DNA from 4 places in the Peribacillus frigoritolerans genome. Region 2 is predicted to be linked to each of the others. Evidence: riboswitches for the same ligand, from Rfam matches in the RefSeq annotation. Region 2 holds a riboswitch; each other region holds the start of a gene.
The links. A riboswitch is a leader RNA that binds a small molecule or an ion and turns the genes downstream of it on or off. The one in region 2 is predicted to bind cobalamin.
Positions count from the first base shown of each region.

Region 1 (7,330 bases), 2.5 Mb from region 2:
AATAGAGAATGAACCCTCTGAAACCAATGATTCGCTAACCATTGATGGCGTTGGAGAAATAAAGGGAAGATATAAGAAACAAGAAAATATCTGGCATGTACTTATTTAAAATGAATTTTATCTTAACTGGGTTTCAATCATCATTCCCTTATTACTTTTTGCACCAAGGATTTTGGCTGAATTGAATGTACAGCCCATGTAAAAAAGCATCGAACCTCCCATGACAGGAAGTCCGATGCTTTTTTCTTTTACATTTCAGCTTCAATTTTCAAAGATGATTCTTCGCTGAACTGTTCTTTATCAAGGTCGCCCGTTATTTTACTAGTCAGAATACCGGAAGTCATGCTTCCGCTGACATTCACAGCCGTTCTTCCCATATCGATCAATGGCTCGACGGAAATCAACAGTCCGGCCAAGGCGATTGGCAAGTTCATTGCAGATAATACGAGGATGGCAGCGAATGTTGCTCCTCCGCCTACACCTGCAACCCCGAAAGAGCTAATGGCCACGATGGCAATCAACATGGCGATAAAGGAAGGATCTAGCGGGTTGATCCCAACCGTTGGAGCGATCATGACCGCTAACATGGCCGGATAGATTCCGGCACATCCGTTTTGACCGATCGACAAGCCGAAGGATCCGGCAAAGTTGGCAATTCCTTCGGACACGCCTAGTTGTTTCTGTGTTTGGATGTTCAATGGCAGAGCTCCTGCACTTGTTCTTGAAGTGAAGGCAAACGATAATACCGGGAAAGCTTTTCTCAAATATACGATTGGATTCAATCCTGCAAGCATCAGCAATAGCAAATGGATGAGGAACATGACAATCAGGGCGACATAAGAGGCACCTACGAATTTCCCCAATTTCAGGATGGCATCCAAATCACTCGTAGCTACAGTCTTCGTCATGATCGCCAAGATCCCATAAGGTGTTAAACGCAGGATCAATGTTACTACGCGCATGATAATGCTGTGCAATGTATCTACTATTTTAGCAAAAAATTCAGCATGTTCAGGCTGTTTCCTTTTGACCCCTAAATAGGCAATCCCAAGAAATGCAGCAAAAATTACAACGGAAATGGTTGATGTCGGACGTGCACCCGTTAAATCAAGGAACGGATTGGACGGAATCAACTCAAGGATTTGCTGCGGCATCGTTTTATCCTGAATCGTACCGTATGTTTCCGATATTTGATCCCCACGGCTTAACTCCGCTTCCCCTTGCTCAATTTGTACGGCTTCCAAATTGAATACAGTTGCCGAGGTGATCCCGACACCTGCTGCAATCGCAGTCGTTCCAAGCAGGATTCCGATGATCAGGACACTGATCTTTCCAATATTGCTAGTCAGTTTCAATCTTGTGAATGCGGATAAGATTGAAATGAAGACAAGCGGCATTACGATCATTTGCAGGAACTTGACATAGCCGGAACCTACAATGTTAAACCAATCGACCGATTTAACGATCGCTTCTGACTGAGGTTCATAGAAATACTGCAAAAGAAGTCCGAATACAATCCCTAAACCAAGTCCAGTAAAGACCCTTTTTGTAAAGGAAATATGCTTCTTATTCATGTAAAATAAAACGCCTAAAAGAACGAGCATTATGGCAAGATTTAAAAACACATAACCAATCATATATATTCCTCCTAATTCCGATTAACCAAATGAGAATAATGAATATCTGAAGACTATGATACATCATCCGTTGATTTTTTACCAGAAGAAAATAATTTATTTTTGACTTTTCAAGTAATTCATGTATGTATCCATATTCATGGACTGAATAAGAAGTCACAAAAAAGAGATATACATGAACCTTTCTCCACTCTGGGATCTAGGGTTCAGTATACCTCTTGTAGGTAAAATTGTTATTTCTTCAAATCAATCACGATATCATCCAATACCAACTCTTTTGGAGCACTACTTGGTTTGGTTGGGAAGGATGACACCTTTTCTTCACCATCTTCCGTTATGGTTGCTTCTCCGTGGTTCTCTGAAGTGAAATTACGTAATGTTACATGTGGTGTCGCAATCAGTTTCGTAGCGTTTGGATCGATTTTTTGAAATGTTTTGCTGAAGTTCAAATTATAAGAATCGATACCGCTTCCTCCGTTACCTTGACCAGCATACACATTTCCTAAGTCATCTCTAATGGACAACTCCACATAGGCTTCATCCCATTTGTTTTTGACTGAGTCGGACACTTCTTGATGATAATCAACCACAAAGGACATTGGCGAGATCGATAGTTTTTCGACGGATACTTTTACACCGTGTTGATTCACACTTTTATTGATGACCTTCTCGTTGCTTTCAGTTGCCTTTAGAGAGAAGGCAAAGTCCCAATTTCCTTTTATCTCTTTATCCGTGTCGGTAATACTAATGCTGTTTATATCCCAGTCTATATTTACCTTATCTACTTTAAGATCTTCTAAGTTACTAACCGTTAATAAGCCTACATATTTTTTATCAGCTACTTTTGAAATTCCATCCGATCCTCCTTGGGCTTTCATTTCTTTTATATTCGGGCTGGGAATAAAGAATGATCCGTCACCCAAATCTTCTTCGCTTTCTATAGTATAAGTGATGGTTACCGTTTTTCCGTCATAAATGGCGTCATTTATCGTGAAAGTAAGGCCATTGCTTTCTTCAGTAAGGCCAATTTCGTTAGAGTAGGCCTTATAATCACTATAAAGACCCTTTCCATTATTCTTGATATCATCGGAGAGACCTGAGTTTTCATTACTAAAATAGCTGAAAATATCTCCTATCAAAGGAATGCTTTTAGCAGAAGCGGTAAACGAGAGTCCAATCGTTGCGGTGGATAACCCGAATATAATAGAAGCAGCCAGAACATTCTTTTGCCAGCGTTTCATTTTTTTCTTCTTGCTTATTGATTTTTTTAGGGTTCTTTTGACTTTAGCTTTTTCTAGTTCGCTGACTTCTATTTCCTTAAATTCAGTTTCGTCTATGTCTATATCATTTAATAATTCATAAATATCCTTCATACGACACTGCCTCCTAACTTAAGATTCGTAGCTTTTTGACTTAGCTTCTTTTTTCCCCTATAAATTCGATTATCTATTGATGCTTTGGTCAACCCGAGTTTTATCGAGATATCCTCATTTTTTAAACCAAGAAAGTACTTCATGATAAAAATATCCCGATCTACAGGTTCTAAAAGGTCAATTAACTGAAGCAGTTCTTTTCTGTCTTCCAGTATAATCAGTTCGTCTTCTGCAGATTTTTCTGGATCTACTTCTGTGTAACCTGATGTAAGCTCCATTTTCTTCATGGCTTTTCGGTAATAATCAATCGCTTTAAACTTAGCGATCGCACAAATCCATTTTCTGAAATCAGTTGTATCCCCATGGAACTTTATTGAATTGTTCCAGATTGAAAGAAAAATATCATTGATGCATTCTTCCATGACACCGTCGTTCCTAAGAGGAGAGAGAACCTTATATGTTACCCCCTTGATTAGTGGCAAATAGGTATCCACTATAAATTCCAATGCGTCTTCTTCTTGGCGTTGCAACCGCTCGATAAAATTTTTATTCGTAGACTTCATGACATGATTCCCCTTGTTTTTTGTAAAAGCTTTTACACTTTATACAACGTATATAAAAATATTTATTCTCAACTTTTTTGGGGTTTTTATAGAAATTAGTAGATACGATGGTTCCATTAAAATTTGGAATGATATGGTATAGAGGGTATCAAATTTTGTCAGTATGCGACAGTGTTATCCATATAAACGGTTTTCAATATATATTTATCAGGGAGGATAAGCCCTTGGTTTTCTTGAATGATATATCAGGCCGCATATGCTTAGCGTTTTTTTGAAAGGATGAAAGAATGATGGATATATACATTGAAAGGCTTAATGAACGGGATGCACAAGCGTTATTTGCATTTGAATGCAATAATAGAAGGTTTTTCGAGCAAACAGTTCCAAGCCGGGGAGATGATTATTATAGCTCTGGAACGTTTGGAATCAGGCATAAGGAATTATTAAAAGAGCAAGAAGATGCTATCTCCTCTTTTTATTTGATTAAGGATGGTTCAGGCATAATCGTCGGCAGGATTAATCTTGTGGATATCGACCCTATTAAGGGGACGGCTCATGTCGGTTATAGAATCGGTGAAGCGTTTACGCAAAAAGGGATTGCGAACGAAGCTTTAAAGCTTTTGGTCAATCTGGCGCCGGAATTAAATGTGACTCAAATACATGCCAAAACGACAAGCGACAATATCGCTTCCCAAAAGGTTTTAGTGAAAAACGGTTTTGAACGGATTTCGATTAATGAGGAAATTAGTGCGGATACTGGTCAAAAGCTAACTTTCTACCATTATAGAAAGAATCTATAAATCCATATTCCTCTATTAATAGACCGCATTCCCATTTTTTTAATTGTGAAAAGATGGGGAGTATACTATACTAACGTTGTATTTAATGTTTGGAAAATTTTGCGAAGTTCATATATTTGCCGCTGGGTGCCTTTGTGTGAACAAAGGGTAACAGGGAATCGGGTGCAAATCCCGAGTGGTCGCGCCACTGTAACCAAGGAGTTTTCTTTCAGGATGTCACTTGACTCAGTCAGGGAAGACGAAAGGAAATGTTGATTTGGAAGCCAGGAGACCTACCCAGTGAGCATCACCAATTTTTCCTTCGCTGAGAGGAGAGGTGTTCGAGAGTAAGAAAAGGCGGACTTAGGTCCTTCCGTATTTTTTGGCCTATACTCGTAACTCCATTCTTTGTTAAAAGGATTGGGGTTTTTTTGTGTGTTTTTTTGAAGGAGGATATCATCATTGGAAGAGTCATTGGTTAGAAGCTCATTGAAAGAGAATGAGGATATGCTTGACCATTTTGAGAGAAATGCCAAGCGCAGGTTTCGTTTCCTGATATTTTTCTTGCTGTGCATTCTTTTATTATCGATTACATTCGCTGTTACCCTTGGGCCAGTTAAGATGTCAGCAATAACGGTTTGGAAGATCGCCTTAGGGCATCTTCCTTTTATCGGTGATTCTCTGGAGGTGAATTGGAGTATCGCACAAGAGCGGATCATTTGGGATATCCGTCTGCCCCGTGTATTGCTCGGTGCGGTGGTAGGTGCGGGATTATCCGTAGTGGGTGTCGTCATCCAGGCCTTGGTGCGCAATTCACTTGCAGATCCGTATATCCTGGGCATTTCATCTGGTTCTTCTGTTGCGGCAACCCTTGTCATTCTTTTTGGGGCGCTGCCTATATTCGGACAATATGCGTTATCATTCGGTGCATTCCTGGGGGCCATGGCTGCGATGCTTTCCGTTTATTTATTGGCTCAAGTGGGAGGGAGAATTCAAACGACAAGGCTGTTATTGGCGGGTGTAGCCATATCGATGATCATGTCTGCCGTCACTAATTTCATTGTCACTCTTGCACCAAAAGATTCCGGCATCCGTGAAGCGATGTTTTGGATGATGGGCAGCTTAGCGGGTGCAAAATGGGAATACATACCGATTCCAGCGGTTGTGGTGCTTGTGGTTTCATTGTTCCTTATCGTACAATCCCGCTCCCTTAATATCTTATTGATGGGCGAAGAAGTCGCCGCGACGCTCGGAGTCAATATGGAAGCCTTCCGTAAAGTTCTGATCATCATTACGTCCCTTGTTACGGGGACAGTTGTGGCTGTAAGCGGTTCGATTGGGTTCATCGGTCTGGTAGTACCACATTTAGCCCGGCTATTGGCCGGGACAGACCATAAACGTGTTCTTTCATGCAGCATATTGATTGGCATGATCCTCGTCATTTGGTCAGATGTATGTGCCCGGCTGGTCCTGGCACCTCAAGAACTTCCGATTGGCGTTGTCACCGCACTTTGCGGAGGGCCATTCTTCATTTGGCTTTTGCGGCGAAGTTCATATTCATTTGGAGGTGGGGGCAAGTGAGATTAGCTATTGAAGAAGTATCCTATTCAATTCTGGACACTCCTATCATTGAGGAAATAACCCTTCATATAAAAACTGGGCAGTTCGTTGGGCTGATCGGCCCGAATGGGAGCGGGAAATCCACACTATTAAAAAATGCTTCCCGGATTTTGGAGCCGCATACGGGATCTGTTCACCTCGACGGCCGTGACCTTTACCGGCTTTCACAGAAACAAACAGCCCGGGAAATGGCGGTTGTCAGTCAGGAAACATCCCTGACCTTTGACTTTAGTGTACAAGAGATGGTTTGGATGGGAAGGCATCCTCATAAGCGGTTATTTCAGGGAGATACGGAGAAAGATAGACGAATCGTCAATCATGCATTAGCTCGCGTCGAAATGAGTGGATTTGAAGACAGGAGTTTCATGAGTTTGTCGGGTGGTGAGAAACAACGTGTCCTCATAGCACGCGCCCTAGCCCAGGAAGCGAACATCATCATCCTGGATGAACCAACGAATCATTTAGACATCCGGCATCAGCTCCAATTGCTGGACCTTGTTAAAAAGCTGGACGTTACCGTCTTGACGGCCCTGCATGATATAAATTTGGCAGCCATGTATTGTGATCATATATATGTCATCCAAAATGGCAAAGTGATCACATCCGGAACACCAGAAGCTGTATTGACGACAAAAATGATAAGGAAGGTGTTCGGGGTGGAAACGGAAATCGGCATACACCCCATCACGCAAAAGACGCATATCACCTTTTTAGCACATATATAAAAAAAACAATAGATATGAGGGGAAAATATATGACTGGTTACCGAAAGATTTTGTTAAGCATCAGTTTTTTTTTGGCAATGATGATATTGGGCGCTTGCAATAACTCCGAGGAAGCTTCAAAGGACGGAGGTAAACAGAGTGAAAAAAGTGGAAAAGAAACGGTGGTCATCAAGAATCTGGATCATGAATTCACCTATGCAGAGGCCCCAAAACGTGCGGTTTCGCTAAATCAGCATGCGACGGAAATCATGCTTGCATTGGGGTTGCAGGATTCAATGGCAGGTACGGCTTATTTGGATGACGAAATTTTGCCAAAGTATAAAGATGCCTATGAAACGGTGCCTGTGCTTTCCAAGGAATACCCTTCAAAAGAAGTTTTCTTTGAAGCAGAGCCGGATTTTGCATATGCTGGCTGGAAAAGCGCCTTTACGGAACAAACATTAGGAACCGTCCAAGAGCTGAAAGAAGCCGGAATCAATACATATATCCAAGAGTCTTCCAATACGTCAACACCGACTATGGAAGATGTGTATAAAGATATTGAGAATATTGGCCGCATCTTTCATGTAGAAAAAAAAGCAGCGGAAGTCATCGGAGAGATGCAACAGGATATAAAAGAAACTACAGCAAAAA
Region 1 covers NZ_CP158190.1:4,319,816-4,327,145, reverse strand. The annotation lists gene ABOA58_RS21190 (hypothetical protein) at 1-109, shown strand, start outside; gene ABOA58_RS21185 (L-cystine transporter) at 249-1,637, opposite strand; gene ABOA58_RS21180 (DUF4179 domain-containing protein) at 1,871-3,010, opposite strand; gene ABOA58_RS21175 (sigma-70 family RNA polymerase sigma factor) at 3,007-3,573, opposite strand; gene ABOA58_RS21170 (GNAT family N-acetyltransferase) at 3,864-4,373, shown strand; cobalamin riboswitch at 4,481-4,667, shown strand; gene ABOA58_RS21165 (FecCD family ABC transporter permease) at 4,860-5,933, shown strand; gene ABOA58_RS21160 (heme ABC transporter ATP-binding protein) at 5,930-6,697, shown strand; gene ABOA58_RS21155 (ABC transporter substrate-binding protein) at 6,727-7,330, shown strand, end outside.
Region 1: it holds a riboswitch for cobalamin, as region 2 does, so the genes downstream of both, ABOA58_RS21165 (FecCD family ABC transporter permease) here and ABOA58_RS05925 (ribonucleoside-diphosphate reductase subunit alpha) in region 2, are expected to answer to the same signal.

Region 2 (7,330 bases):
CCGGTTGAAGTCGAAGAAGAGGAAAACGAGTTCGCTAGGTTGGAAGGGGCATGGATTGGCCCTGAAAAGCAAGAGCTTACACTTGAAAGGGAAGACCTGCTTTGGAATGTTTATTCAGGGTCGAATCTTGAGGAATGTTTCGAGAGTCCGATAGAGGCGGAGCGCTACTTATTGGACGAAGGCTTCCGACAAAGCAAGAAGAGGAATATGTAGAATTTTAGGATAATTTGTCGGTTGATTTACTGCGATATTCTTGTTTTTTTTGGATTTCCCATGATATAATATGAGTAATTATTTTTGTTCGGAAAAGTTTGATAGAAGGATTTACTGTAATAGGATTCCTCTTGAAACATTATCCAGAACCAAAAATAGTAATAAAATGGATTTTTCCAAACACAGGAGGAACTATCATGGTACAAGGTAAAGTAAAATGGTTTAACGCAGAAAAAGGTTTCGGTTTCATCGAAGTTGAAGGCCAAGACGATGTATTCGTACATTTCTCAGCTATCCAAGGAGAAGGCTTCAAAACGCTTGAAGAAGGCCAAGAAGTTTCTTTCGAAATCGAGCAAGGCGCTCGTGGACCACAAGCAGCTAACGTTCAAAAATAATTGAACGCATATAAAAAAAAGACTCCGATTTTGGAGTCTTTTTATTTTGCTTTTATTTCGGCGATTTCCTTTAATGCTTTGTCCAATTTTTCTTCGATCCGTTTAGAACGATTAAAATGCCTTGACAGGAAAAACACGATGAATATAACGAATACGACAAGCACTAGCATAAAAAGGATAGGAAGGAACTGGGTTATATTTTCAGTCATTGGATATTATCTCCTTTTTTCTTTCATTATACTTCATGCTTACGGCTGCTATGATGGAGGGAGCCAAGTTTTTTAAAAAAACACTGAAAGGGGATATGCGAACATGCATATCCCCTTTCAGTCAGTTCTGGAATCGCGAGGCGAACTTTTGAAGTCTGGGCAAGTCTGATTCTTGATACATCTGTTCTATCTTCAATGTCACCAATAACTGGCTCTTGGCAAATAACATGTCCCGGAAATGATCGACCGCCCCACAAAAATGATTATAGTTGGTTTCACCAGTGCCGAAGACTCCCGTTTTCAGATGAGCAATAGGCAATTGTTCCAGTTCTTTATAAAGGGCTGCTGATTTAGCGGGAAGCTCCCCATTGCCCCATGTATAGGTGCCGACGATCAATGCATCGTAATCCGGCAATGTACGTAAATCGAATTCATCCATTCGAAATAGTCCAGCTTCAGGTATAAGGGAAGCGAGGGCTTCAGCAAGCGCTTTTGTATTGCCGCCGGCAGAATGATAGACAATGGCAACTTTACAGCTCATCGAACCCATTGCTGGCATTTACTTGACTGTATGTCCTTGATTTCTGTTCAAAGAAATCGGTTTTGGTAAGTCCGATGGATTCATCATCGAACGTTTTGATCCATGGCATCGGGTTCTCGCCATACTCTTTATACAAATTTTCAAGGCCTAGCATACGTAACCGTTTGTTGGCGATATATTCGATGTACTCATTGAATTCTTCCAAATCAAGATCGGCTTTGGTTTGGATATCTTCGAGCATATATTCAGACCATTCCTTTTCGAGTTCGACTGCTTTTTCAATCGTTGTATAGATGAACTTCGTGTTTTCTTCATTATTTAACTCAGGATATTCATACATCAAGATTTGAATGAGCATTCCAATGAAATCGAAATGGACCATTTCATCGCGGTGAATATAGGATATCATCGTAGCGGAACCGGTCATTAGATTTTGGCGACCTAAATTATAATAAAAGGCGAAAGCCAGATAGAAATAAATCCCTTCAAGGTTCGTTGAATGGATCAATGCCTCGAATAAATGCTGTGGGCTGGGATCGTCCACGAACGTTTGATAAGCATCAACGATCGGTTGGTTACGCTTAATCACTTCAGGATGTTCTTTGATGCGGTCGAAAAGCTGTTTTTGCTTGCCTACCGGAATCAAGGAAGCAAGGATATAGGAATAAGATTCATTATGGATCGATTCCTGCTGGGCCATGTTGGCCAGGATAGCTTTTGCCGCCGGATCTTTGATGTACCGAAGGATTTCTACTAATGTGGGCGTTTGAAGACTGTCCATTCCAGCAATCATCGTAAGGATATCGAGAAAAGCATCCTGGATATCTTCGTCCAATTCGCCCCACTGCTTTTTATCCTGAATCATGTTCACGCTCGAAGGCTTCCAAAAGTTATTGATGAGCTGTGTATAGGTATCATAGAATTTTTCATACTGAATATCGTTCCAAAGGAGGAAGCCTGAAGCTTCTCCTTTGAAAACACCGGTTGCCTTGGTTGGATGCGTCGGTTCAAGCATCCGAATTTTTTTGATATGATTGGTCATTCGTGAAAACTCCTTTAAGAATAGATTACTGGGTCATGATTGTCATTAACTTGAACAGCTTTCGCAGGCATTGTCATATTCGGAAGAAGTCGAACGAACATAATACGTTGATTTCAACCCGCTTTCCCATGCAGTTAAATGGATATCCAACAGGACCTTCGCTTTGATTGTATTGTGTACATACAGATTAAAGCTGATTGCTTGGTCAATATGGCGTTGTCGGGCTGCATTTTGCCTGATGCTTTCCAGTTGGTCCAAATTGAATCGCGTCTTTTTATAATATTCATACGTAATTGGCGTCAAGCCTGGTGCGGTCACCTTGAATTTGAAGTTTTTCTTTTCTTCGTAAAATTCAATTTCATACAAAGGGTCGATGCCATCCGTGGAATTACCGATTTTGGCTGTCGATGAATTGGGGGCAATCGCCATTAAATATCCATTACGGGTCCCGTGTTCCTGCACGTCTGCTTTTAAATCCATCCATTTTTGATCTGTATAGTCACGCAGTTCGAAATAGTCCCCTGTATGCCAATCAGATCCTTCAAAATATGGGTATGATCCTTTTTCCTTGGCCAATTCGTTGGATGCCTTGATTGTTAAGTAAGCGATCTTTTCGTATAAAGCATCGGCATATTGAACAGCCTCATCGGATTCCCAATAAATATTCTGTGTGGCAAGTAAATGATGCCATCCAAACGTTCCTAAACCAATTGCCCGGTAACGTTTGTTCGAGATGGATGCTTGTTTGACAGGAAGATTATTCACATCAATGACATTGTCCAGCATACGGATCTGAATGGGAATCAATCTTTCCAAAACATCGCTGCCCACCGCTCGTGGCAAGTTAATGGATGAAAGGTTGCAGACAACGAAATCGCCGCTTTTACGAACCACAACAACATCTCCATCTTCTGTTTCATATTCATCCGTGATCGTCGAAGGGCTTAGGTTTTGGGCAATCTCCGTACAAAGGTTAGAACAATAAATCATACCTTTATGTTTATTGGGATTCTTCCGATTAACTTCATCGCGGTAGAACATATACGGTACGCCTTCTTCTAATTGAGAAATCATGATGCTTTTCATGATGTCCATCGCATTGATTTTTTCAAAGCTATAGTTTGGAAGCGTGCCATTTTCTGCGGCCTCGACAGCAAGTGCATAATGATTCCTGAAGCTTCCTTCGCCTTTCTTCTCGTCATAAAGATCTTCAAGTGAAAATCCAAGGGTTTGCTTAACGGTATGCGGATCGAAAAGATACCATTCTTTTCTGTCGCGCACAGCCTCCATGAATAAATCCGGTATGCATACGCCTGTAAAAATATCATGTGCTTTTAATCTGTCATCCCCGTTTTGTGTCTTTAAATCGAGGAAGCTCATGATATCTTTATGCCAGGCATCCAAGTAAATCGCGATGGCGCCTTTACGTTGCCCCAATTGATCGACACTTACCGCTGTCTGGTTGAATAGTCGAATCCAGGGCGTCGTGCCGGAACTGTTTCCAGAGAAACCCCGGATATCAGAACCAAGCGAGCGAACCTTACCAACGTAAAGGCCGACACCGCCGCCGAATTTAGATACTTTTGCTGCATCGTAGTTTGATAGATAGATGCCATCAATGGAATCTTCAATTGCGTCGATAAAGCAAGAGCTTAACTGTCCATGTGTTTTACCTGCATTGGAGAGTGTAGGAGTCGCAACGGTCATATAAAGGTTGGACATGGCCCAGTATGCTTCTTTTATAAGTTGCAGGCGGTGCTCCGTTTTTTCCATTCGCATGATTTCCATCGCGATGATCATGAAACGTTCTTGCGGCAATTCGTAGACCTTGTCCTTTTTTGGGCGGGCCAGATAGCGGTCGTTCAATAAGTAGATGCCTATGTAAGAGAATAATTTATCTTTTTCCGGGTCGATCACCGAACCCAATTCCTCAATTTCCGCTTTTGTATATGAAGATAGCAGTTCTGGTTTATAAATTGGATAACGCTGACCTTCCGAAAGCTGGGAGAGTTCTGTGATCAGCTCATAGAATGGGCCATAACTCTTGCCTTCATAACCTCGATTGGCTTGTGCATCCCTATACATTGTATTCAACAGTTCTGCTGCAGCAACGAATGTCCAATCCGGAGCATCGATATCCACACCTTCAAGAGCGAGCTGAATCAGTTTTTTTGATGCCTGTTCTTCGGTTGAGTCACTTTTGCGATCAAGCCATTTTGTAAAACGCTTTTTGAACTTTTCCATATCGAGACGGCCTTCGAATTCCTTCGATAACATCTCAAGCTGGATGGATTTCGTTTCTGTGTCATTTTCACTTATGGTAGAGTTATATGTTTGAGTCATTAATAATCCTCCTTGTTAACTTCCGCTAAAATAAAAAAACCGCCCAAAGAATTGAGCGGATCAAACGATAGAATAAAAGAGCCATGAAAAAATAGCCGTTATACTATCGTTTCATCATCTCAATCCCCGAAGAATAAGAAACGTGAAAAATTCAAGGCAGGTCTCCTGACTCATGATCATCCTACTTTGAGTCCTTCCCGTATAGAGAGCTATACAGTGGGTTTCTCATTTCGTCACATTTACAGTTGCGGGGACAGTTCCGGGTTTACACCGGATTCCCTTTTCAGCCATCACTGGCACCTTGGATTATAAAAAATTCTATATATAGTTATTGGTATTGTTTATGTAATCAATATCTAGTATTTCTGCTTATATTATCGTAAGCCATATACGATGATAATTCAACTAATATATTTGAAAAAAACCAACCCTTATCTATTGACAAAGTGATGGCAGAGGGTGAAGTAATGAAAGATTTTATTGGGGAATGGATAATTCAAGCGCTGATTTTACTGGATTTTGTGTTAAAATAAAGTGTCTAGTAAAGGTGGCTCTCCCTTATTGCGGTGAGGGGATTCGCGGAAAAATATTTATGAAAAAGGGGATAAAATCTTGGAAAAAGTATTAGTTTTTGGACATAAAAACCCGGATACAGACACAATCTGTTCAGCAATCGCTTATGCAGATCTGAAAAAGCAGTTAGGTATCAACGCTGAACCAGTTCGTCTGGGTGAAGTGAATGGTGAAACGCAATATGCATTGGACCAATTCAAATTCGACGCTCCCCGTCTTGTGGAAAAAGTGGCAGGGGAAGCTGATGGCGTAATCCTGGTCGATCATAACGAACGCCAGCAAAGTGCTGAAGATATTGACCAAGTCCGTGTGTTGGAAGTTATCGACCATCACCGTATCGCTAACTTCGAAACAAGCGATCCTTTATATTACCGTGCGGAACCAGTTGGCTGTACGGCAACCATTTTAAATAAAATTTATAAAGAAAACGGCATTGAAGTTCCTAAAGCGATCGCAGGTCTTATGCTGTCTGCCATCATTTCCGATTCTTTATTGTTCAAATCACCTACATGCACGGAGCAAGACGTTGCAGCAGCTATGGAATTGGCTGCCATTGCGGGAGTCGACGCTGAAACATATGGCTTGGAAATGTTGAAGGCGGGAGCTGACTTGAGCGACAAAACGATTGCTCAGCTTATCACTCTTGATGCAAAGGAATTCTCCATGGGAATGGCTAAAGTGGAGATAGCACAGGTAAATGCTGTTGATCCGAACGAGGTCCTTGCTAAGCAAGCTGAATTGGAAGCGGCGATTGAAGCGGTAATCGCTGTGAAGGAATTGGACTTATTCCTATTCGTCGTAACGGATATCTTGACTAATGATTCTGTTGCCTTGGCTCTTGGTAAAGCAGCTTATGCAGTGGAAAAAGCATACGACGTGTCATTAAACAACAACATCGCCGTCTTAGAAGGCGTTGTATCGCGTAAAAAACAAATCGTGCCGGTCTTAACGGACGTATTCAGCAAGTAATAAAGGAAAAGGGATGCTCATTAAAAATTTGGGCATCCTTTCTCTGTACATGCAAAAAAAAGACTCAACCATCCATTAAGGGTGTTTGAGTCTTTTTTCTTAATTCAAGGCTTCCTTTTCTTTTTCATAGGCGATGACAATCAATTCTTTATTGGCTTCCTCGCCTAGTTTGCTTTCAAAGCTTTTCAGTTCATTCAATAAATCCGGTGACAGATTTGCTGCTGTATAATCCTGCTCGGGTGTCATGCTTTTCGCTCCTTTCAAAAGGAAATGATTCATGTTATCTATTTTGTCGGTTTGAAAAGTTTCTATTCAGCAGAATGTTACTTCTTCAAGATATTTTACTTTCTGAGGTGGCGAGTTTTTCAAGCAATGACGAACTTTCTTCATCGAGCCCTTGGACTTGGACAGGAATTCCCAGAAGCTGATATTTAAGGATAACCGTATCAACAGCACCGACTGCTGAAGCATCCCAAATTTTAGAATGGGTGAAGTCGATGACGATTGCATCAGCTTTTTCCTTGAACTCGAACTTCGAAACAAAGTCCTGGACAGAAGCGAAAAATATTTGTCCGCTGATACGATAAGTGATTTTCTTAGCCTGGATGTTTTCCGTTTTCTCTACTGCCACTTTAGAAATTTTAGCCGAGAAGAAAATCATGCTCAAAAGCACTCCGGCAAATACCCCTTTTGATAAGTCATGTGTATAAAGGACAATGAGGACCGTCACGATCATCACGGCTGCATCCGACTTAGGAGCTATAGTGAGCCTCTTTAGGGAAGACCAGTCAAATGTCCCGATTGAAACCATGATCATGACTGCGACAAGTGCAGCCATCGGTATTTTAATAAGTACAACATTCAATACCACGATTAATACCATAAGGAATGCGCCCGCTACAAATGTCGAGAGCCGGCCCCTTCCACCCGATTTAATGTTGATACCGGATTGGCCGATCATCGCACATCCTGCCATGCCGCCAAAACATCCGGCGATGATATTAGAAATTCCCTGGCCTTTGGCTTCCTTATTTTTATTACTGTC
Region 2 covers NZ_CP158190.1:1,198,454-1,205,783, forward strand. The annotation lists gene ABOA58_RS05900 (hypothetical protein) at 1-213, shown strand, start outside; gene ABOA58_RS05905 (cold-shock protein) at 411-608, shown strand; gene ABOA58_RS05910 (hypothetical protein) at 650-817, opposite strand; gene ABOA58_RS05915 (flavodoxin domain-containing protein) at 939-1,376, opposite strand; gene ABOA58_RS05920 (ribonucleotide-diphosphate reductase subunit beta) at 1,348-2,400, opposite strand; gene ABOA58_RS05925 (ribonucleoside-diphosphate reductase subunit alpha) at 2,446-4,743, opposite strand; cobalamin riboswitch at 4,882-5,062, opposite strand; gene ABOA58_RS05930 (manganese-dependent inorganic pyrophosphatase) at 5,356-6,285, shown strand; gene ABOA58_RS05935 (hypothetical protein) at 6,385-6,531, opposite strand; gene ABOA58_RS05940 (SulP family inorganic anion transporter) at 6,617-7,330, opposite strand, start outside.

Region 3 (7,330 bases), 1.3 Mb from region 2:
GATGTTTTGCCCTCCGCTCCCTAAATCTACATTTTCGGGAGTGGAGGGCAAAAAATTATTATTTATCTAAATTAAACCCTTTTAATAAGTCCGCAAATGGATTATTAATCGGTTCGGCTTCTTTTTCCTGCTCTTTTAAATATTTCTGAACGGAACGTTTATCCACTTTTCCACCAGACTCTTTTTTACGTCTTGCTTCAAAAGCAGATAGTTTCTCGCGGTATCCGCATTTACATGTGAAGATTTGACCATCGCCTTCACCACGTAGTTCCATTTTCTTTTTACATTGTGGACAGCGTGCATTCGTTACACGGGCGACATTCTTTTTATGGCCGCATTCACGATCTTGGCAGACGAGCATTTTGCCTTTTTTGCTATTCACTTCAAGCATTGGCTTACCACAGTCTGGACAGGATTTCGTTGAGATATTGTCATGTTTATATTTTTTGTCACTCGTTTTGATTGCACTGACAATCTCTTTTGTGTAATCTTTCATTTCATTGATGAACACATCTTTTTTCAGTTTCCCTTTTGCGATTAGCTCGAGCTTTTGTTCCCACTCAGCTGTTGTTGCAGGAGATTTTAGTTTTTCTGGCACTAAATCTAAAAGCTGACGCCCCTTAGCTGTGATATAGATTTCCTTACCGCCACGTTTTTCGAATAAGAACGAATTAAATAATTTATCGATGATATCAGCACGAGTGGCTACTGTACCAAGTCCTCCAGTAGATTTTAACGTGTCCACAAGCTTTTTATCATTTGTTTTCATGTATTTCGTGGGATTTTCCATTGCTGATAGTAAAGTCGCCTCAGTAAAGCGTGCTGGGGGCTTTGTTTGGCCTGACGTTTGAGTGATTATTTTTGTCTTTAATACATCGTCTTTTTCAATACGAGGTAATAACTGCTCTTTTACATCATCTGATTCTTCATCATCAAAATGGTTTGCATAAACTTCTTTCCAGCCAGAATGAATCACTGTTTTTCCTTTAGCGATAAATTTTTGATCCCCGATTTTCGTTTGCACTGTTAATTGCTCATATTCAAATGCAGGGAATAAAACAGCTAAGAAACGTTTCACGACAAGGTCGTAGATTTTGCGTTCTTTGTCAGTGAAGGATGAAATATTTACGTAACCTTCAGTTGGAATAATGGCATGGTGATCACTCACTTTACTATCATCCACAAATCCTTTTGACACTTTAATAGGTTTACTTAACACTTTATTTGCAAGAGGACGATATTCACCTATGGCACATGCTTTTAAACGCTCCGGAAGCGTACTAACGATATCGGATGATAAATAACGTGAATCTGTACGGGGATAAGTCAAGACTTTGTGTTGCTCGTACAATTTTTGCATAATGTTCAATGTTTCTTTAGCAGAATAGCCAAAGAGTTTATTCCCATCACGTTGTAACTCTGTTAAATCATATAGACCAGGTGCGAATGTTTTCTTTGCTTTGCGGTCAATGGTAACAACAGTCGCATCTTTACTTCCAAGTGATTTCACGATTGCGTCGGTCTTTTCTTTATTAAAGCTGCGACTATTTCCATTTTCATCTTGCCACGTTAACTTGAGTCCATCCGTTTGGGCTTCGATTCCATAATAGGTTTGCGGTTTGAAATTCGCAATTTCCTCTTCGCGTGCTGCAACCATTGCAACTGTTGGTGTTTGAACACGTCCACAGTTTAATTGTGCATTAAATTTTGTCGTTAAGGCACGAGTTGCATTCAAGCCGATATACCAATCCGCTTCCGAACGTGCTACTGCAGAAGTATACAAGTCTTCATAAGCTTTACCAGGCTTTAAGTTATTGAATCCATCTTTAATAGCTTTATCTGTTACAGAAGAAATCCAGAGTCGTTTGATAGGCTTATGAACTTTTGCTTTATCAATAATCCAACGTGCAACTAATTCTCCTTCTCTCCCTGCATCAGTAGCCACAATTACTTCATTTACATCACTGCGATTTAATTGTGTTTTAACAGTATTAAATTGCTTTCCTGTTTGTTTCATGACAACTAACTTCATGTGTTCAGGAAGCATAGGAAGGTCTTCCAGTTTCCAGGTTTTATATTTAATATCGTATGCCTCTGGATCTGCTAGTGTAACTAAATGTCCTAATGCCCACGTAACGATGTATTTATCGCCTTCTAAAAACCCATTGCCTTTTTTATTGCACTTCAATACATTTGCGATATCACGTGCAACTGAAGGCTTCTCAGCAATTACCACACTTTTTGACATTTGTTCAAACTCCCTTACTAACTATTTACCGTCTAATATAACATAATTTCAAGGAGGAAATTGCCCCATACACTCCTATTTTAGAGGACATAATAGACATTGCTTGTTTGAGAATTTAAACTTCTTTTTTTAAGCGTGTATTTTCTCTGGAAATTTCATTAACTTTTTTAGGAGAAATTGTAGTTTCTATATTTGAATAAATCTTAAAGTAGGAGATATTCCATATTCGTCCCCGTCAGGAACGAAATGTCCTGATTGCGGCCACAAAAAAAGTGTTTCACGTGTAACAAATGCCAGATGCCCGCAATGTCATAAAAAGATGGAAATGCGCGGTCAAGGAGAAGCACAGACATTCACCTGTAAATGCGGTTTTCACGAAAAACTATCTTCTTACAATAAACGAAGAGGGCAAAATAAAAATCAAAAAGTATCCAAAAATGAAGTATCCAATTATATGAAAAAGCAAAATAAAGAAGAGCCGATTAATACTGCATTGGCAGATGCCTTGGCGAAACTGAAATTCGATAAATAAAAGAAAAAGGATGGAGCAATCGCTCCATCCTTTTTCGGTATATTCCTGCTTCGACTAAATTTCATTCAGTACGGTGCCATGTAATTAATATTCAAGTGTTTTGTCAGTGTGTGTGTTTATCCGAATCTACTCGTATGAGCGTACTGAATGGCTTCTGATCACCCGGACTGAAAATTGCTTCATCATTCTCTGGATTCCATAGGCTGTAAATACTCATGATCGTATCTTCCTCCTTTGGATGAGAAGACTAGTAATTCCCATGTTTGATTATCATCCAACTCTTCAATTGACTCTAACGCTGATCACCGGGACTAAAAACCGCTGCGTCATTCTCTTTGTTCCATTGGCTTCTGATTGTACTCATCATGCACTATCATCTCCTTTGGTGAGAATGTCTTACAGTATTCATATACCCGGATGGGACAGGTTAAAACATATATTTCAAAAAAAGACATGATTATATCCAGAAATCCATTATTTTTTTCAGGTATATATTGACGTAATAAATACAACGCTTTTTACTATCAAACAGTTTGTATTCTTGTTCGCCAATATTTCCAACCTTTATGCATAGTTTGCAATCAGATTTTTTATATCTATATGGCTTGATGAAATAATTTAGCTTTGAGATCTGCGTTTTCTCCATCAAAAAATCAATTGTTCTTAACCAACAGAAAAAAACCCCTGTTACTCCGCGGAAGGACCGCTTGTAACAGGGGTTTATAATTAGCGTCCCAGATAGGAATCGAACCTACGACCTACAGCTTAGGAGGCTGTCGCTCTATCCTGCTGAGCTACTGGGACATATAAAAAAGTCGACGACTTATTTATTATATTTCTTATAGGCAAACTTTTCAAGCTAATAGCACATACTTATGAAAAAAAATCCTCACTCTCGTCTTTCCCTTTTTTTCATTTAATGGAATACTTTATTAATCGCTAGTTTTCTGGTACTATTTCACTATAAAAAATTAGGAGAATGATAGTGGGAAAATATAGAGTTTTATGGATGGTTGCATTGCTGGGGATTTTGATTTTACCTGGATGCTCACAATGGATTTTAGAAGGTATAGGCACAAAGACTGCTGCACCGATTGCGGAAGATGAAATTGAAGTGGCCGAAGCGGCGGAGAATGGGGAAGGGCAGGAATTGGAGGGCAAAATCGATACGGAAGACTGGATAACGGTCGAGTCCGACGTCCAGCTTCCAATCTTGATGTATCACAGCATTTCTGAAGGTAATCGCCTTCGGGTTCCAAGGGAGGAATTCCGGTCTCAGATGGCTTGGCTTCGGGAGAATGGCTACTATACATTATCCCCTGAAGAAGCATTCCTCGTATTAACCGAGAATCGGATGCCAAGTGAGAAGTGCGTCTGGCTTACTTTTGATGATGGCTATACAGATAACTTCACGGAGGCTTTTCCGATAATAAAAGAAAATGATATGAAAGCAACTGTCTTCATGATCGGGAAGTCCATTGATAAAGGTCATCACCTGACTGAAAATCAAATGATGGAGATGAGCAGGAATGGGATTTCGATCGAAAGCCATACTATCAACCATTTGGAGCTGAACCGCATGACGGCAGAGCAGCAAGAAGCTGAAATGGTCCAGTCGAAGGAGCTATTCGACCGTATTCTCGACCAGGACACGACAGTGCTTTCCTATCCGGTTGGCCGGTATAACGAAGAGACTCTCAGGCTGTCAGAGGAAGCTGGATACAAGATGGCAGTCACTACCGAACCTGGGGGAGCTTCAAGGGAACAAGGGATGCATGCCCTGCATCGAGTTCGGATTTCACCCGGGTTATCAGTCGATGGGTTTGCGTCACTGATTGAAAATGCTTCAAATCATTGAAGGTGGCAGGGGCATTTCGAACCTGTTCAGAAAAATCATTTAATAATCGATTCTTACATGGTGTATAATGAAGGCAGTGAAAATTATATACATATGAACGATTTGGTGTCGTAATGACTTAAAAGGGAAGCTGGTGAAATGCCAGCGCGGTCCCGCCACTGTATATGGGAGCTGACGGCTGTGTACCACTGTATGAGATATGGGAAGGTGCCGTTGACGATGACCATGAGCCAGGAGACCTGCCAAAATTCGTACACCTGTAACCTACGCGGATGGGAAGGTGTGTGGCAGACCATAAGAAGTCCGTAATGATATTGTTGCCATACAAGCACCTTCCGTTTAACGGGAGGTGCTTTTTGTTTTGGGGGCATCTTCCGAGATTATGAGGTGGAAAGAAATTAAATAAAAAGATTGTGGGGAATGAAAATGAAGAAAATTTTTGGTCTGATACTGTTGATGTTGCTTGTTGCAGGCATGATGGTCGGCTGCAGTGACACTACTGATGAAGGAAAAGAAAAGCAGCAAACGAATCATGCTCAACACGAAGCTTTCCCGATTACGATTAAAGATGCAACTGGGGAAAAAGTAACGATAGAACAAAAACCGAAGAAAATCGTTTCGTTAATACCAAGTAATACGGAAGTGGTCTTTGCACTTGGTTTGGGTAAAAAGGTCATTGGTGTTTCCGATAATGATAATTACCCGGAAGAAACGAAGGAAATTGAAAAAGTTGGCGGAATGGAAATGAACACGGAGCTGATTGTCTCCATGAAGCCTGACCTTGTTCTTGCGCATGCATCAAGTGCCCATAATTCGAATGAGGGTTTACAACAGCTTAAGGATGCTGGAATAGATGTCCTCGTAGTCAATGATGCACAAAGCTTTGACCAAGTCTATGAGTCTATTGAAATGATTGGACAGGCAACGGGTGAACATGACAAGGCAAACGAAATCGTTGCGGATATGAAAACGAAGCTCAAGGATATCGAGGAAAAAGCCAAATCCGTAAAGGAAGAGGATAGGAAGACAGTTTTAGTGGAGGTTTCGCCTTCACCGGAAATATACACACCGGGAAAAAATACTTTCATGAATGAGATGCTTAATATTATTTCAGCGGATAATGCTGCTGCTGATTTGGACGGTTGGGCAAAAATTGATGAAGAGTCGATGATTGCTGCAAATCCTGATGTCATCATTACAACTTATGGTTATTATACGAAAGATTCAGTAAGTGAAGTGAAGGGCCGAAAAGGATGGCAAGACGTAAATGCTGTTAAGAATGGCAAAGTCTTTGATGTCCATTCTGACTTGGTGACCCGTTCCGGTCCACGCTTGATAGAGGGAGTAGAGGAACTTGCCAAATCAGTCTATCCGAACCAATTTAACAACTAAATGGACGTTTGCTTATTTGATTGCGTTGTTAATTTTGTTATTCGCAATGACGATAGGCATTTCCTTTGGTTCGGTGTCAGTACCGATTCCCGTACTTTTACAAATAATCGGCAAGGAGATCTTTCATTTGCCGATTTCTGCTGATCCGGATGTGATGCTGACGAATATCGTGATGAACATCCGCTTGCCGCGTGTGTTGCTTGCGGGTTTGGTCGGGGCATCGCTTGCGATTGCGGGTGCGGCATTTCAGGGGCTGCTCCGGAACCCGCTCGCTGATCCTTACACATTAGGTATTTCATCAGGAGCATCGGTCGGCGCCGTATTGACAATATTCTTGAATATATCACTGCCGTTCATCGGTTTATACACTCTTCCGGCACTGAGCATCTTATGCTCAGTGCTCACGATGCTCTGCGTATTGACTTTTGCAAAAAAAATGGATCGATCGATGAAAGTGGAAACGATCATTTTAACGGGAATCATTTTCAGCTCGTTTTTAAGTGCATTCATTTCATTGATGATTGCGCTGACGGGTGATGAATTAAGACAAATCATCGGCTGGCTGATGGGAAGCGTTTCAATGCGCGGATGGAATTATATTGCAATCATTTTGCCGTTTTTTATTCTTGGTTCGTTTATCTTGATCATGAATACAAGTGAATTGAATGCGATGACTTTTGGGGAAGACCGGGCAAAACACTTAGGTGTGAATGTTAAGCGGCGGAAAATGTGGATCTTGATAGCCGGTTCGACATTGACAGGGGCAGCGGTTGCCGTTTCAGGGGCGATTGGCTTTGTAGGATTGGTCATTCCTCATTTTGTCCGAAAGATATGGGGACCTGACCATAAACATTTGCTTCCGCTGTCATTGTTGATAGGAAGCGGATTTCTAATTTTGGCTGACTTTGTAGCACGGACGGTCATTGCCCCATCGGAACTGCCGATCGGGGTGATCACCTCACTTATCGGGGCACCTGCATTTGCGCTGATTTTATTAAAGAGACGGAGAGAAGGGTAAAAACGGATGCTTGAAGTTAAAGGGTTAACAGGTGGATATGACAACAAAGCTGTTTTGGACTCTGTCTCTTTTGATGTACATAAAGGAGAATTATTCGGGATTCTTGGTCCTAATGGCAGCGGAAAAACGACGCTCTTAGGAATGCTTAGCGGGGTGCTCGATTATAAGGGCGGAAGCGTACGGATAAGAGGTAAGGATTTGAAGGATTATTCGTCAAAACAACTTGCACAGGTCATTGCTGTGCTCCCTCAACATTCCTCATTAGCTTTCTCCTATACAGTA
Region 3 covers NZ_CP158190.1:5,470,339-5,477,668, reverse strand. The annotation lists gene ABOA58_RS27160 (DNA topoisomerase III) at 59-2,248, opposite strand; partial or broken gene ABOA58_RS27155 (DNA topoisomerase III) at 2,502-2,780, shown strand; tRNA gene ABOA58_RS27150 (tRNA-Arg) at 3,511-3,584, opposite strand; gene ABOA58_RS27145 (polysaccharide deacetylase family protein) at 3,760-4,638, shown strand; cobalamin riboswitch at 4,725-4,899, shown strand; gene ABOA58_RS27140 (ABC transporter substrate-binding protein) at 5,059-6,030, shown strand; gene ABOA58_RS27135 (FecCD family ABC transporter permease) at 5,993-7,048, shown strand; gene ABOA58_RS27130 (heme ABC transporter ATP-binding protein) at 7,055-7,330, shown strand, end outside.
Region 3: it holds a riboswitch for cobalamin, as region 2 does, so the genes downstream of both, ABOA58_RS27140 (ABC transporter substrate-binding protein) here and ABOA58_RS05925 (ribonucleoside-diphosphate reductase subunit alpha) in region 2, are expected to answer to the same signal.

Region 4 (7,330 bases), 1.2 Mb from region 2:
TTACACAAAATACCTTTGTCTTTAATACCGCAATGATAATTTAAAAACTAGGAGTGAAAATAATGGATAGCAAGCAATCAAAAAATGAATCTTCAGAAGTTGCCGGAAGAATATATGATGTCAGCGATTATAAACGGGAAGATCCATTATCCTCTGGACTGGCCAGAACTCACGAACAAGTCTCCGATACTTATGCGGAAGGCGAAATAAAGGCAGTCATTGATGATGTAAACGGAAGAGATATTGAGATTGCAAAAGAAAGATCTAAAGAAGAAAGGTAATAAAATTTGTTTTTTTATGAACAAGAATTATCGCCTGCTATTTTGTTGATAAATCGGTTAGTTCCCCTAGCTTCTGATGAAACAAGAGCTAGGGGAAACATAATTAATAAATTCTTTCTGTCTCCAACTTTTGAAGCAATTCTTTCTTCGTTCTTGGGAAAAAGTCCCTTTCAGAAGGGTTCCTTGATTGAAGAAGGGCCTGAAACATTTCAAAAACCCACGGTTTCTCCAGATGTGCCTGCAGCAAAACGTCTTCATCATGGAAAACGGAAATAGGGTCCCCTTGGTATATGACCTTACCATCGTTCATGACAACGACTTCATCAGCCCATTGATAAGCTAAATTAACATCATGAGTTGATAGGATAATCGTTTTGTCAGGGTGATGGATACTGTCCAGCAGAGCCATGATCTGTCTTGAGAAATAAGGATCCAATCCAGCGGTAGGCTCGTCCAAGAGCCAGACATCGGGTTCCATGGCGAGTATCCCCGCAATGGCGACACGTTTTTTTTGCCCAAGGCTCAAAAAATGGGTAGGTCTGTCTTTCAGTTCCGTTACTTCCGTTTGGGCCATTGCCCAATTTACTTTCTCCTGGACCTTAATTCTATTCAATCCTAAATTCATCGGTCCAAACGATATATCCTGTTGTACATTAGCGGAAAAGAGCTGCGAGTCGGGATCTTGAAAAACGATCCCGACTTGCTTTCGTAATGATAATAATGATTTACGGTCATATTTCATTTTCTTGCCCTTAAATCTGATTGTTCCTGCTGTAGGTTGTAAAAGACCATTTAAATGGAGGAATAAAGTCGATTTGCCGGCACCATTATTGCCTAATAATGCAATCTTTTTACCATGTTGAATCGTTAGCGACAGATCGTTTAAAGCGAACGTTCCATCTGCGAATTGATGGGTGAGGCCTTCTATATGAAAAATATGCTCGTCCATTGTTGGTTGCCTCCAATTTACAAATATCCATTAATAAAGATTAAGCTTCCTAATATTGCAATCGCGATCAGCCAATTGCGTGAGGAATAGGCATAAGTATCCTCGATATAGGAAAGATTCTCCTGATAGCCTCTTGCGTTCATGGCCATCGTCAATTGCCCAGAGCGCTGCAATACTCCTAAAAATAAAGACGAGATTAGTAATCCGAGTGAACGTATGCCTTTCCTTAATGAAACATACCCCAACCGTGAAGCTTGTGCTTGGTGAATGGCCAAAGCTGTATCTAAAAAAATAAAGATGAAGCGATAGGTCAATTCTATTAAATCGATCAATAAGGAAGGCACTTTAAATTTTCGCAGCACGGATAGGATGACGGTAATGGGTGTAGTTAAGGTAAGGAAATATAAACAGCTGATGCTGCCCAATACGACAGTGATCAAATTGGCCACTGTACCGACGCTGTCATCGCTTATGAATATTTGCCAGTTCCCGACCTTCCAGGACCACCATATATTCGATATCGATGTAAATTTACTTGTGAAAGAAAAAAGGATGGTAATTGTTCCAGATAGTATAAAAAATCCTGGCAATAGAAGTAATTTAAGATAATAGGAAAGCGGGATTTTTGCCGCAAAAATGATTAAAGCGCTCATCACCGTAAAAGTGATGAGCGAAACGGCCATATCCCTTACCGTTAACGAAAACAGCAAAAGGGAAAGTGCAAAAACCATCTTTTCCAACGGATGTACATCCTTTAGCCCATTGAAATAGGCATATTTATCAATGAGTAACATGCTTCGATTTTTCTGCCAATTCTTGTTTGGTTTGCTTATTCCTTTGTCTCATCACGCCAATGAAGTATCCAATGAAACCGGCTCCGATTGCAGCTTGAAGCGCAAATAATAAGCTTTCGGTTTCTGCACCTGGCGGCTCCCAAATACTGTTGAACCATGGCTTGTATTCCGGATGGATCTTAGTGATGGCTTCCTCAGCTTCGCCGTCGGCACCGCCAAATTCCGTTCCTTGTTGGGTGATTAACGGTATGGTTGCAAGAATGACAACCAGGAAAAGCAGCAGTAGACTTTTTTTCATATTAACGGGCCTCCTTGGATAAAACTCGCAGCAATTTCAATTCACCTAGATTGTATTTTTTCAAGAAATTCATCACGACGACTGTCAATAACCCCTCACTGATTGCCAAGGGAATTTGGGTCAGGGCAAAAATCCCTGCAAATTTACTGAAAGAGGCCATGAATCCTCCTACCTCGGATGGAAACGCAAGAGCAAGTTGAACGGAAGTGACCACATAGGTTCCTAAATCTCCAAAAGCAGCTGCCAAGAAAACGGCAAGTGAAAAAGACCACCCCAATTTAGTTGCACCCTTGAAGACAAAGTAAGCAATGAACGGTCCGCAAACGGCCATGGAAAATGCATTGGCTCCTAATGTCGTCAATCCTCCGTGAGCCAGTAATACAGCTTGAAATAACAGAACGATGGAGCCAACGACACTCATGGCCAATGGTCCGAATAATATGGAACCCAAACCAACTCCGGTAGGGTGCGAAGAACTTCCGGTAACGGAAGGGATTTTTAAGGCCGATAAAATAAATACAAATGCGCCCGATAGGCCAAGTATCATTTTTGTTTCTGGGTTTTCCCTTACTTTGGACCTAATGGACCGGTAACCCAAGATTAAAAATGGAAGCGTCAAGGCCCACCAGAATATAGCCCATTCTATGGGTAAAAAGCCCTCCATGATATGCATGGCCAATGCCCGTTTTGGAACAAAAAGCAGTAAAATGACAAAATAAATAATTTTCCAATTGGTTCTTTTCATTCTTTCTCCTTTCAACACTTTTAATTTTTCTGATCAATCTTGAGAAGAAAAGCGGCGCCCAAAATAAAAAGCACTTCTCTCAAAGGAAAGAAGTGCGTAATGAACAGGAATTGTGCAGCATGAACCAACCATGGGCCATTCTGCCTGATCCGCACGCCCATCCTCGTAGGCTGAAACAGTTTCACGCTTCATGGCAGGTCTCCTGGCTTTGGTTCATCATCCCATTACATCCTTCCCATCTCATTTGACAGTGGATTAAAGTAATGGAACTTCCCTTTACAGTGGCGGGACCGCTCCGGATTTTCACCGGCTTCCCTTTTAAGCTGAATTCCGAGAAATTCAACACCATGAAACTTATGTAATTATTTTGAAAATTCTCGTATAGTTTACCATAAAGAAATTATTCCAGCTACACTATCTTTTTTTTTTCGGGACGAAGTTTGTTGCGAGGAAAGGATTGTAACTGGTTTTACACTATTAAACTTTTCTAAACAGTCGGAATAAACTATTGAATTTTGATAAAGTTGTTATATGATAGATTAAGTTAGTTAGAAATGTATAATAAAACCAAATATTTCATTTTAAAAGTGCCCTTGTGTGAATAAGCAAGGGATAATAGGGAAATCGGTGAAAATCCGATGCAGCCCCCGCTACTGTAAACGCTGATGAAATTGTCGATAGCCACTGGCCTGATGCCGGGAAGGGACAAAGTAAAATGAAGCGTAAGCCAGGAAACCTGCTTTTAAAATTGCATGATACTTTTCGGAGGGAAAGGTAGAAGGACTATGACGATTTTGGGAGGATTTGGCATGCTTGCCTTAGGCTCCCCATTCATATAGTTTTTTTAAAACCTTGACTCTAATGTTAAGGTTTTTTATTTTGCCTTTTCCCTGAACTCAGGAGGAAGAAGATGACTACTTGGAATTTGACGGGTACAAATACGCATCTGTTGATTTGTAATGGGAGCAGCTGCATGAAAAAGGGCGGGGAAGAAGTAACCCAAGCGATTCGCGATGAAATTGCTTTAAAAGGACTGGATCTGAAAATCCATACAACCAGGACACGCTGTAACGGAAGATGTAAGGATGCCTGCGTTGTGATTGCCTATCCCCAAGGAAACTGGTATCGAGTGGAAACGCCTGATTTCGGTCGGCAGATCGTCAGTAATATCGATGAGGGTGAGTTTGTTCCACAGATGATCTATAAATTCAATGATGGCGAAATGACCCCTAATCCAGATTTTCCTGCTCATACGGGTATTTCAAAGAACAAAGCGTAAAAGGAGATGTCTTAATGAGTACAAACGGTAAATTATTCGTCGTGGGCTTTGGGCCCGGGAATTTTGAACACATTACCAAACGTGCCGTCGAAGCCCTTCAAGAAAGTGACTACATCATTGGTTATAAAACTTATGTTGAACTCATTCAGGGACTGCTTACAAATCAAACGATCATTAGTACGGGGATGACTGAAGAGGTATCACGTGCACAGGAAGCAGTGAAACAAGCGGAGCTGGGAAAGAAAGTGGCGGTGATTTCCAGTGGGGATGCCGGAGTTTACGGGATGGCAGGGTTGGTTTATGAAGTATTGATTGAAAAAGGCTGGAAAGAAGAAACTGGAGTGGGCATTGAAGTCATTCCTGGCATTTCTGCAATCAACTCATGTGCGTCTTTACTTGGGGCACCAGTCATGCACGATTCGTGTACGATCAGCCTCAGTGATCATTTAACTCCTTGGGAACTGATCGCTAAAAGGGTTGAAGCAGCTGCAATGGCAGACTTTGTCATTGCACTTTATAATCCGCGAAGCGGCAGGCGGACCCGGCAAATTGTTGAAACTCAGAAAATTCTCCTTCGCTACCGCTCGCCGGATACACCTGTCGGGTTGGTGAAAAGTGCTTATCGCGATAGGCAGGATGTTGTTATAACCAATTTGCAGGATATGTTGAATCACGATATTGGAATGTTGACCACCGTCATTATCGGTAATTCATCCACCTTTTTATATGATGACAAAATCATCACACCAAGAGGCTATCAGAGAAAATATACTTTGAATTCGGAAAAGCAAACATTGAAGCCGCATCAGCGACTGCAAAAAGAAGCGGAACCGTGGGCATTAGATCAAGAAGCCTTAACCGAGTCCGCTGGAGGAGTTGGATTACTTACAAAAGCACCAGAAAAGAAGCCAGCTTCCTTTGAAATGGCAATGGAGGCCCTGTCAAGAGTCAAGGGTCAAACCGTTAAGCAATCCATTCAGCCGATTGTTCAGCAAAAAATGGAGTCGGTATTCGAACTTGCGGTTAGTCCAGGTGTGGCGAATAAACAATTCACTCCCAAACAAATGATGACACTTGCGGAAGTTGTCGGGGAAAAGGGAACGATGGAATACACGCCAAATCATAAAATCGTCTTAAAGATTCCGACAACGGAGCCGGAAGTCATTACGGGGAAATTGCAATCAGCAAACTTTCTTTTGTCGCCGATTGGAGATGTACTGACATTAAAAGCCTGTGATTTCTGTGATGGTGAAAAAGCGGAATCCATTCCTTATGCGGATGAAATACACCGGGTGCTTGGCGGAATGAAAATGCCCAAGGAACTGAACATCGGTTTTAATGGGTGTGGGATGGCTTGTTATAGTGCTGTGATGGATGATATCGGGATTGTCTTCCGAAAAGGGAAGTTCGACTTATTTCTTGGAGCTAAACCAGTTGGAAGAACAGCCCATCCGGGTCAGCCGGTTGCGGAAGGCATTGAACCGGAACAGCTTGTTGAACTGATCACCGACATTGTCGGGGAGTATAAGCAAAATGCCCATCCAAATGAGCGGCTTTTTAAATACTTCAAACGTTCGAAAAAGATACAGAATTTTTCTTATCAAGACATCGCTCCCAAAATAAACATAGAGCCTGCGCCTTGTGAAGACTAATCAAGAGGGGGAAAGAAAATGAAAGCAGTTTTGTTCGTAGGACACGGAAGCCGGTTGGCTTCGGGAAATGAAGAAGTCCGTCATTTTATTGAAAATATGATTCCGGCAATGAACGAGCGTTTCCTAGTGGAAACGTGCTTCTTGGAATTTGCGGCACCGAATATATCCAAAGGAATTGATAATTGTGTAAAACGAGGGGCTACTGAAGTTATCGTCATACCGATCATTTTGTTGCATGCAGGACATTCGAAATTACATATCCCAGCTGAAATAGAGGATGGGAAAACTAAGTATCCAGAAGTGAAATTCACATATGGCCAAACGATCGGGGTCCACCATGATGTATTGACGATCCTGACAGACCGTCTTGAGGAAGCGGGATTCGATACGGCCTCTGAACATTCTGAGACAGCGATATTGCTAATAGGCCGAGGTGGCAGTGATGCTGATGCAAATAGTGATATCTATAAAATTTCACGATTATTATGGGAAAAATTAAACGTTAAATGGGTCGAAACAGCCTTCATGGGTGTAACGGACCCGCACGTTGATGAAGGTATTGAACGATGCATCCGATTAGGGGCAAAAAAAATAGTGATGCTGCCATATTTCCTCTTCACTGGGGTGTTGATGGAAAGAATGGAGGATATGCTGAAAGGCTATCAAGAGCAATATCATGATCGAGAATTCATTTTGGCAAAGTATTTTGGATATCATCCAACATTACAGAACATTCTGCAAGAACGAGTAATTGAAGCCAGTGAAGGCAGGTCAAGCGGGGCGCGTGATTTGGAAAACTATCGTAAACATGTCGAGGAACATGGACATGCTCACCATCATCACCATCACGACCACGATCACGATCACGACCACGATCACGACCATCATCACGATCACGATCACGACCATCATCACGACCACGATCACGACCATGATCATCACCACGATCATGATGGGCAAGTGGTGGGGACATCAAAATGATTTTGTTCTTGGCGGGTACAAGTGATGCAAGGGAATTAGCGATTGAGATGCAGCAGGTGGGGTTCAAGGTTTTGGCAACTGTTGTAACCGAATCGGCGGCTAAGAGTTTGCAAGATTCTGGGATATCCACCCGGATTGGCCGATTATCTGCAGAAGATATGACATCTTTAATCTCTGCAAAAGGTTTTCAGGCTGTAGTCGATGCAAGTCACCCATTTGCCGAAGAAGCATCGAAAAACGCCCTTAACGGAGCAAAGGCAGCAAATGTTCCTTATATTCGTTATGAGCGTGAAAGTCAACGGTTTCAGAATGATAAATTGATAGTTGTCCGTGATTATGAGGAAGCTGCCA
Region 4 covers NZ_CP158190.1:2,368,193-2,375,522, forward strand. The annotation lists gene ABOA58_RS11595 (YozQ family protein) at 63-281, shown strand; gene ABOA58_RS11600 (energy-coupling factor ABC transporter ATP-binding protein) at 385-1,230, opposite strand; gene cbiQ (cobalt ECF transporter T component CbiQ) at 1,248-2,024, opposite strand; gene ABOA58_RS11610 (energy-coupling factor ABC transporter substrate-binding protein) at 2,011-2,322, opposite strand; gene ABOA58_RS11615 (energy-coupling factor ABC transporter permease) at 2,324-3,067, opposite strand; gene ABOA58_RS11620 (hypothetical protein) at 3,101-3,259, opposite strand; cobalamin riboswitch at 3,243-3,432, opposite strand; cobalamin riboswitch at 3,636-3,825, shown strand; gene ABOA58_RS11625 ((2Fe-2S) ferredoxin domain-containing protein) at 3,978-4,346, shown strand; gene cobJ (precorrin-3B C(17)-methyltransferase) at 4,361-5,998, shown strand; gene ABOA58_RS11635 (sirohydrochlorin chelatase) at 6,017-6,979, shown strand; gene cobK (precorrin-6A reductase) at 6,976-7,330, shown strand, end outside.
Region 4: it holds a riboswitch for cobalamin, as region 2 does, so the genes downstream of both, ABOA58_RS11625 ((2Fe-2S) ferredoxin domain-containing protein) here and ABOA58_RS05925 (ribonucleoside-diphosphate reductase subunit alpha) in region 2, are expected to answer to the same signal.